4 regions of the Nitratireductor mangrovi genome follow, and region 2 is predicted to be linked to each of the others. Evidence: predicted binding sites of a transcription regulator. Region 2 holds the regulator's gene; each other region holds the start of a gene.
The links. The regulator PhoB, encoded in region 2, activates phosphate uptake and scavenging genes when phosphate is short. The targets are predictions, from matches to a motif close to TGTCATNNANCTGTCAT.
Positions count from the first base shown of each region.

Region 1 (2,196 bases), 290 kb from region 2:
ATGAACGGCGCCAGCCGCGCGAAAGTCGGCTCGGCGCTGGACACGATGGCCAGGGAAGGCAAGGGCCTCATCGTCGACATCAAGCTCGAGGAAGGCGTCGACAGTGTCATCATCGAAGCAGGCAAGGCCCCGGACGGCTACGGCAAGGCGAACCTGGTGCTGGTCTATTTCGATCCGGTGACCCCTGTCGAGATCAAGCGCGGCGAGAATGCCGGCAAGACCATCACCTACTGGAACGCGGTTTCCGGGGTGCAGTCGGTGGGCATGTGGCACGGCAAGCCAATGCGGGTGGAGATCCCGGCCATGGAACTGAAGAAACGCGGCGCTGCCGGTTGCGCGGTGCTCCTGCAGGGGATCGGCAAGAACGGCAATCCCGGGCCGATCCTCGGTGCGGCGATCGTCGGCGCACCCGCAAGCTGAGCCGCAAACGTCAAGACATCTCGTTTTTCGGAAGAATTTTGCCGATGCTGGCCCCGAGGGGCCGGAGGTTGGTTCGGCCCAGCGAAGACACCGTGGGCGGGGGGCTTGGGGTTACAGCGTCAGCGCCAGACCGAACCGTCTCAGGCAACGATTGGATGTTCGCCGCGTATTGGGGCCGGAAGCGGGACAATTCGCGGCAGGAATGTGGCGACCAATCACCAATTCCGACAAGCTGTCCCTGTTCGTGACCTGACGTAACCTGGGATCCGGCATCTGCCGCGCAGATGGTGCCGACCGGCGACCGGCAGCCGCTGGGGGTTGCAATTCGATCGCGAAAGCGCGACCCTTTTCGTCGCCAAACTGTCATGAAAGGCTGCGCCCATGGTCGAACGCGCCGAAGGAGCGGAGGACACAGACGGCTCCGCGATGCTGATCCCGCTTCACGAGGCGAGGCGGGATCGACGAGAAGGCCCCGTCACTTTCGAGCGGCGTGAACTCGACCAGATTCTCAAGCTTTACGGGCGCATGGTCGCCGCCAATGAATGGCGCGACTACGCCATCGACCATCTCTCCGACCGGGCGGTGTTTTCGGTGTTCAGGCGCACCAGCGAGGTGCCGCTGTTCCAGATCGTCAAGAATCCGCGGCTGGCGCGCAAGCAGGGCGCCTATTCGGTCGTCGCCGCCACCGGTCTGATCATGAAGCGCGGCCACGAACTGGCTCGGGTGCTCAACGTCTTCGACAAGCGGCTGAAGCTGGTCGAGGCCTGAAGGCGGACCCGCGAGTCCGGCGATCGTTCAGATTCCCTCGCGAAAATTCCGTTCGGGCAGCGAGGCCGCGTCGGGCGGCGTCGCCGTACCGTCGTTCAGCATCAGTTGCATGAAGACGGTGTCGAGCCAGCGGCCGTGCTTGTAGCCCGAACCTTCGAGGCGTCCGGCATGGCGGAAGCCGAGCGCTGCGTGAAGCTGCACCGACGCCAGATTGCGGGCGCCATCGCCGATGACCGCCGTCATCTGGCGGAAGCCGAGCGCCGTCGCCTCATCAATCAACCTGGCGAGAAGCTTTTTTCCCAGTCCCCGCCCCTGGGCGACCGGCGCCAGATAGATCGAATCCTCGACGATGAAGCGGTAGGCGCGGCGCGGGCGGAACGGACCCGCATAGGCATAGCCGACGACGGCGTCATCCTCGGCGACGAAATAGGGATAGCCGCGCTCGGCCAGCGCATCGAAACGCGCGGCCATCTCGGCCTTCGACGGCGGCTCCAGCTCATAGCTCGCCGTGCCGTTGGCCACGGCGTCGGCGTAGATCGCGGTGATCGCCCCGATATCGGTTCGTTCGGCGGGCCTGATCGTCAGCGTGCTCATCGTGTATGCATTGGTTCGACCTGCCCGGATATCAAGCAGAGGCTCTGGCAAATGAAAAGGGCGGCCCGCAAGCCGCCCTTCGCATCTTGATTGTTTCAGCCGCACCTATTCGCGATTGCCCAGGAAATGGAGCAGGAACATGAACAGGTTGATGAAGTCGAGGTAGAGGCGCAGGGCGCCCATGATCGACTTGCGGCCGGCGACCGCTTCGTCATCGCCCTCGTAATACATCTCCTTGATCTGCTGCGTGTCGTAGGCGGTGAGGCCGGCGAAGATGAGCACGCCGATCACAGAGATCGCGAACTGCAGCGCGGTCGAACCAAGGAAGATGTTGACGATCATCGCGATGATCAGGCCGAACAGACCCATCACCAGGAACGAGCCCATCGCCGACAGGTCGCGCTTGGTCGTGTA
Region 1 covers NZ_CP042301.2:3,667,087-3,669,282, reverse strand. The annotation lists gene FQ775_RS17915 (DUF1223 domain-containing protein) at 1-420, shown strand, start outside; gene FQ775_RS17910 (DUF2794 domain-containing protein) at 802-1,188, shown strand; gene FQ775_RS17905 (GNAT family N-acetyltransferase) at 1,216-1,782, opposite strand; gene FQ775_RS17900 (Bax inhibitor-1/YccA family protein) at 1,888-2,196, opposite strand, start outside.
Region 1: FQ775_RS17910 (DUF2794 domain-containing protein) is a predicted target of PhoB. The motif match lies at 771-787, and genes of this name have one in related genera.

Region 2 (2,196 bases):
GACTTCAACAATGACGGGCTGCTCGACCTGTTCATCGCCAAGGGCAATGTCGAACGCATGCCGGATTTTGCCGCGGTCGACCCGGACAACCTGCTGCTCGGCCAGTGGGACGGCAGCTTCATCGAGGCCGGACACCTGGCCGGCATCAACCTGCCGACCAAGGGCCGCGGCGCGGTGGTGGAGGATTTCAACGCCGACGGCATGCTCGACCTGCTGGTCGTCAACCGCGAGCAGAACGTCACCCTGTTCCGCAACCGTGGCGCCAGGGTCGCGTTCGGTGCGAGGCCGATGGGCAACTTCCTCGCCGTCGAACTCTCGCAGCCGGGGCCGAACCGCAACGCGGTCGGGGCGCTGGTCTCGGTCAAGGCCGGCAACAACACCTATAACCGCACCGTGCAGGTCGGCGGCGGCCACGCCTCGGGGCATGCCGGCTTCGTCCATGTCGGGCTGGGCACGGCCGAACGCGCCCAGGTGCGCGTCAAGTGGCCTGACGGCGAATGGAGCGCGCCCTACCGGGTCTTTGCCAACAATTTCGTGCTGATCGGCCGCGAGGCGAACGCGGCGCGCTACTGGTATCCGCCGGAGGCCGACGACACGATAACCCCGAGCGACAAGGGTGACGCCTGGCAGGCCAGCGACGCGCAGTGACAAGAAGATTGCCGGCTAAGCTTCCTTGATGGCGTAGCCGGCACCACGGATGGTGCGGATGACGTCCGGCAGGCGGCCGGAATTGACCGCCTTGCGCAGGCGGCCGACATGGACGTCGACGGTACGTTCGTCGATATAGATCGTCTCGCCCCAGACATTGTCGAGCAACTGGCTGCGCGAAAAGACGCGGCCCGGATGCTGCATCAGGAATTCCAGCAGCCGGAACTCGGTCGGCCCCAGCCTGATCTCGCTCTTGCGCCGGTAGACGCGATGCGCCTCGCGGTCGAGCACGATGTCGCCGACCTTGAGCACGCTTGACAGCACCTCCGGCTTGGCGCGGCGCAACAGCGCGCGCACGCGGGCGATGAATTCCGGCGTCGAGAACGGCTTGACCAGATAGTCGTCGGCGCCGGTGGCAAGGCCGCGCACGCGGTCGCTCTCCTCGCCGCGCGCCGTCAGCATGATGATCGGCAGCCTTTCGGTCTCGGGCCGCATCCTGAGCCGCCGGCACAGCTCGATGCCGGAGACGGCGGGGATCATCCAGTCGAGCACGAGCAGGTCGGGCACGCTTTCCTGCAGCCGGATCTCGGCCTCGTCGCCGCGGCTGATCACCTCGACATTGTAGCCTTCGGCCTCGAGGTTGTATTTCAGCAGGACGCAGAGGGGTTCTTCATCCTCCACGACCATGATCTTTGCCGCCATCATCGCCAACAAGGCACCTCGCGGTCTCAGGCCGTCGCGTCCGAGACCGCCGTCTCGTCCAGCTTGGGCCGGCTGATCGGCAACTGGTTGCCGGTCATCACATAATAGGCGTTCTCGGCAATGTTGGTGGCGTGGTCGCCGATGCGTTCAAGGTTCTTGGCACAGAACAGCAGGTGCGTACACGCGGTGATGTTGCGCGGGTCTTCCATCATGTAGGTGAGCAGCTCGCGGAAGATCGCGGTGTATTTGATGTCGATCTTCTCGTCGCCGGCCCTGAGCGCCTTCAGCGCTTCGGCGTCGCGTCCGACATAACGGTCGACGATGCCGGAGGTCTGGGCGTGCACCATCTCGGCCATCGATTCGATCGAATGCGACAGGCTCTTGGGCGTCGTCGATTGGCCGATGGCGCCGACGCGCTTGGCGATGTTCTTGGCGAGATCGCCGATACGCTCCAGGTCGCCGGCCATGCGGATAGCGCCGATCACGGCACGCAGATCCTGGGCCATGGGCTGGCGCCTGGCGATCAGCGTGATGGCACGCTCGTCGAGCTCGCGCTGCTTGGCATCCATGATCGCGTCGTCGGAGATGATGCGCTGGGCCAGCGGATTGTCCGAACTCAGCAGCGAGCGGGTGGCGTCGCCGATCATCGAACCGGCCAGGTCGCCCATCTCGCGGATCAGCTTGTCGACCTCTTCAAGATCGTCGTCGAAGGATGTGACGGTGTGCTCGCCCATGGGCTCGCTCCTCGTGAAGGCGGGATGTGGCGCGCGGCCGATCAGCCGAAACGGCCGGTGATGTAGTCCTGGGTGCGCTTGTCGTCAGGGTTGGTGAACATCTTGTCCGTCG
Region 2 covers NZ_CP042301.2:3,377,522-3,379,717, forward strand. The annotation lists gene FQ775_RS16460 (FG-GAP repeat domain-containing protein) at 1-648, shown strand, start outside; gene phoB (phosphate regulon transcriptional regulator PhoB) at 664-1,350, opposite strand; gene phoU (phosphate signaling complex protein PhoU) at 1,377-2,084, opposite strand; gene pstB (phosphate ABC transporter ATP-binding protein PstB) at 2,126-2,196, opposite strand, start outside.

Region 3 (2,196 bases), 830 kb from region 2:
TGTGGCGCCACAGGGACGTCGCCTGGGCGATCTTCGAGACCATCCTCATGGCCTTCCTGGGCACCATGGGCGGAGCGATTGTGGCCCTGCCTCTGGCATTCGCCGCAGCGAAGAACTTCGCGCCCGCACTCCCGGTGCGCTTCGGCGTGCGCCGCGTCTTCGATTTCCTTCGCGGCGTCGACGGGTTGATCTGGACGATCATCCTGTCGCGGGCGTTCGGGCCCGGCCCGCTGACGGGGTCGCTCGCGATCCTGTTCACCGACACTGGAACCTTCGGCAAGTTGTTTTCCGAAGCACTGGAGAACGTAGACCAGAAACAGATCGACGGACTGCGCTCGACTGGCGCCAATACGGTCCAGCGCAACCGCTTCGGTGTCATCCCGCAGATCGCTCCGGTGATCATCAGCCAGGTGCTCTATTATCTCGAATCCAACACGCGCAGCGCGACGGTGATCGGCGCGATCGTTGGCGGCGGCATCGGGCTCTTGCTGACGCAGGCGATCCAGACGCAGAAGGACTGGGAGGAAGTCACCTATTACATCGTGCTTACCCTGTTGATGGTCTCGATGATGGACATGCTCTCGGGCTGGCTGCGTTCGAAGCTGATCGGCGGACGATAGTCCGGGGCAGGTATTACTGCGCTGTCACGCGTAGCGGTCGACCAAAGATGAGGTCCGCCAACGTTCCGTGGCATCGCTTGATTGTGTTGCTGCGGTCGGCGCGGTAGTTTCGTAACCTGCCTCGATGCCATTCGGGCTGCGGTCAGTCGCGTGGCTTCGTCAAACTGTCACGCAAATCGCCTAATGCATCGCGCCTGGCGAGGATGATCCCATGCGCTACGCGATCTACTTCACCCCACCCAAGGATGCCGCGCTGACGCGCGCCGCCGTCCGCTGGCTCGGGCGCGATGCCTTCACCGGCGAACCTTTTGCAGCTGTTCCGCTTGGCGATCTGACGGCGGCGGAACTGGCGTTCCATACCGCGTCGGCGCGCCGCTACGGTTTCCACGCCACGCTCAAGGCGCCGTTCGCGCTGGCCGGCGGACAGACGGAGGCCAAGCTTGTCAAGGCGCTCGACGACTTTGCCGCCGAGGTCGAGCCTGTCCGTCTGGCGGCTTTGGTGGCGCGGCAGATTTCCGGCTTCTATGCGCTGGTTCCGGAGCAACGTAGCGCGGCCCTGGATCGTTTCGCTGGCGAAATTGTCGAGCGGTTCGACCGTTTTCGAGCACCGCTCGCGGAACGCGACATCGCCCGCCGCAACCCTGGATCACTGCGGCCTGAAGAGATCAAGAACCTGCATCAGTGGGGCTATCCTTACGTCTTCGACGCTTTCCGATTTCACATGACGCTGACCGGTCGTGTCGCCGGCACCGAGGCCGAGCGGCTCGGCGCGGCCATTGACGAGCATTTCCGCCCCTTCCTCGGTGCTCCCCTCGAAATCGCCTCGATTGCACTGTTTGTCGAATCAGAACCCGGTGCGCCTTTCCGGGTCCGGTCCTTCCATCGGATCGGCCGCCACGAGCAGAGAAAGTCCGCCTGAATGCGTTCCGAAACCGTCCTCTCCAATGCCCGCATCGTTCTTGCCGACGAAATCGTCGACGGTTCTGTCGTCGTCCGCGACGGCCGCATCGCCGATATCGCGACCGGCGACACCCGCGGTGGGGAGGATTTCGGTGGCGACTACCTGATTCCCGGTCTGGTCGAACTGCACACCGACCACCTCGAAGGCCACTACGCGCCCCGGCCGAAGGTTCGCTGGAATCCGCTTGCCGCCGTGCTGGCCCACGATGCCCAGGTGGCGACCTCGGGTATCACCACTGTCTTTGACGCGCTCAGGGTCGGTCTCGACGAGGACTCCGACACCGCCGCCGCGGACCACCGGAAGCTTGCCGATGCGATCGTCGACGGCATGTTGGGGGACAGGTTGCGTGCCGAGCACTTCATCCACCTGCGTTGCGAAGTCTCGGCGGACGACTGCGTCGACAGCTTTGGCCTCTACTCGGAAGACGATCGCGTGCGCCTCGTCTCGCTGATGGACCATTCGCCGGGCCAGCGCCAGTTTGTCGACCTCGAGACCTATGCCGCCTATTACAAGCGCAAGCTCAACCTGTCCGATCAGGCGTTCCGGGAGTTCTGCGAAAAGCGCATGGCGCAGTCGGACCGCAATTCGCGCCGCCACCGCGAGACCATCGCCGCA
Region 3 covers NZ_CP042301.2:4,210,319-4,212,514, forward strand. The annotation lists gene phnE (phosphonate ABC transporter, permease protein PhnE) at 1-620, shown strand, start outside; gene FQ775_RS20655 (DUF1045 domain-containing protein) at 832-1,539, shown strand; gene FQ775_RS20660 (alpha-D-ribose 1-methylphosphonate 5-triphosphate diphosphatase) at 1,540-2,196, shown strand, end outside.
Region 3: FQ775_RS20655 (DUF1045 domain-containing protein) is a predicted target of PhoB. The motif match lies at 775-791, and genes of this name have one in related genera.

Region 4 (2,196 bases), 2.2 Mb from region 2:
ACGATCGGGATCGCCGCCACACGTACGAACATCGGAGCTGACAGGATCAGCGCGATTTCCGGCGCGCTCAGCGCCTGCGCTTCCAGCCAGAGCGGGAAATAGGGCAGATGGATGCCCATCGGCACGAAGATCGCCGCGAACAGCACACCCATGCGCAGTTCGAAATGCGCAGGCCGGTCGGAGACGGGATCGGGTGTGGAAGCCATGAAGCCCGGATTTCGCGTTGCGCCCGGCCACGCCGGTGCCGGCCACGGCGTTAGCACGAAGGCCGGCAGCGCAGAAACGACGTGTGGGATCAACCGTTCGGCCACAGGCGGCCAAGCGTGAGGCCAGCCAAGCGCGGGAGGGCTTCAGGCGGCTTCGACGGATTTGCGACCCTGGAAGGCGACAACCTTGTCGGCAAGCGCGTCTTCTTCGGAGACGGTGTCGGCGGTCGGCTGGCTGACCTGTGTCCAGGTGATGAGTTCGAAGGAGCCGTCGTTGTTTTCAGCGACGGCCGTGCAGCTTTCTACCCAGTCGCCGGTGTTGATGTAGCGGATGTCGCCCATCTCCTCGATGGTGGCGTGGTGGATGTGGCCGCAAACCACGCCGTCGACGCCGGCGCGCCGCGCCTCCTGGGTGACGACCTCCTGGAAGGCGCTGATGAAATTGACCGCCTGCTTGACCCGTATTTTGGCCCAGGACGAGAACGACCAGTAGGGCATGCCGAACATGCGCCTGAACAGGCCGATGGCACGATTGGCGACGATGGCGACATCGTAGGCCTTGTCGCCGAGATAGGCGAGCCAGCGCACGTTGTGGACGATGGTGTCGAACTGGTCGCCGTGGATGACGAGGTAGCGGCGGCCGTCGGCGGCCTCGTGCACGATGCGGTCGGCCACGACGATGCCGCCGAAATGCACGCCCTGGAAGCCGCGCAGGAACTCGTCGTGATTGCCGGCGACATAGTAGATGCGGGTGCCCTTGCGCGCCTTGCGCAGCAGCTTCTGGACGACATCGTTGTGGGCCTGCGGCCAGTGCCAGGAGCGGCGCAGGCGCCAGCCATCGACGATGTCGCCGACGAGATAGATCGTCTCGGCATCGTGGAAACGCAGGAAATCGATCAGGAATTCGGCCTTCGCCGGCTTCGAGCCAAGATGAATGTCGGACAGGAAGAGGGTCCGGAACGTGCGGATCGGTTCACCGTCCATGGATCGCGCCCAAGCCGTTTGTTTGCCGGCCTCCCAAGACACGATTCATGTCACAGGGATATGACGGCGCCGCGCCGGCACGGCGCCACGCGGGAGTTTCCACACGCCGCGACAGGCACTATCGTGCCGCCTCGGAATCACAGCGAGGAAGGCAAGCGGCATGGATCTTGGGCTGAAGGGCAAGAAGGCGATCGTGTGCGCATCGAGCCGGGGACTGGGCCGCGGATGTGCGCTGGCGCTGGCCGATGCGGGCTGCGACCTGGTGCTCAACGGTCGTGACGCGGAGAAGCTCGCCGCCGCGGCGAAGGATATACGCGAGGGCTTCGGCGTGTCCGTCACCGAAGTCGCCGGCGATGTCTCGGATCCGGCGGTCCAGAAAAAGCTGCTCGACGCCTGTCCGGCGCCCGACATCCTCGTCAACAACAATGGCGGTCCGCCGCTGCGCGATTTCCGCGAACTCGACCGCGAAGCGCTGCTTGCCGGCGTGACACAGAACATGGTGACGCCGATCGAACTGATCAAAGCGGTCATCGACGGCATGGCCGAGCGCGGTTTCGGCCGCATCGTCAACATCACCTCGCTGTCGGTCTACCAGCCGATCCCCGGTCTCGACCTCTCGTCCGGCGCGCGTGCGGGCCTGACAGCGTTCCTTGCCGGCGTCGCGCGCACGGTCGCTCACCGCAACGTCACCATCAACAGTGTGCTGCCGGGCAAGTTCGACACCGACCGCATCCGCGGCACGCTCGCCTTCGGCGCCGAGAAGGCCGGCATCAGCGTCGAGGAGCAGGAAAAGAAGATCGCGGCCGACATCCCGGCCAGGAGGCTGGGCAGCGCCGAGGAATTCGGCAAGGCCTGTGCCTTCCTCTGCTCGGCGCATTCCGGCTATATCACCGGCCAGAACCTGATCCTCGACGGCGGGCTCTATCCGAGCGCGTTCTAGTCATTTCAGCAAATTTGTAGATAAGGTGGGAGGACCAAGCCTTTGAAACTGGTACGTTTTGGACCC
Region 4 covers NZ_CP042301.2:1,225,456-1,227,651, reverse strand. The annotation lists gene FQ775_RS06030 (MFS transporter) at 1-206, opposite strand, end outside; gene FQ775_RS06025 (UDP-2,3-diacylglucosamine diphosphatase) at 351-1,190, opposite strand; gene FQ775_RS06020 (SDR family oxidoreductase) at 1,351-2,130, shown strand; gene FQ775_RS06015 (fumarylacetoacetate hydrolase family protein) at 2,173-2,196, shown strand, end outside.
Region 4: FQ775_RS06025 (UDP-2,3-diacylglucosamine diphosphatase) is a predicted target of PhoB. The motif match lies at 1,240-1,256, and genes of this name have one in related genera.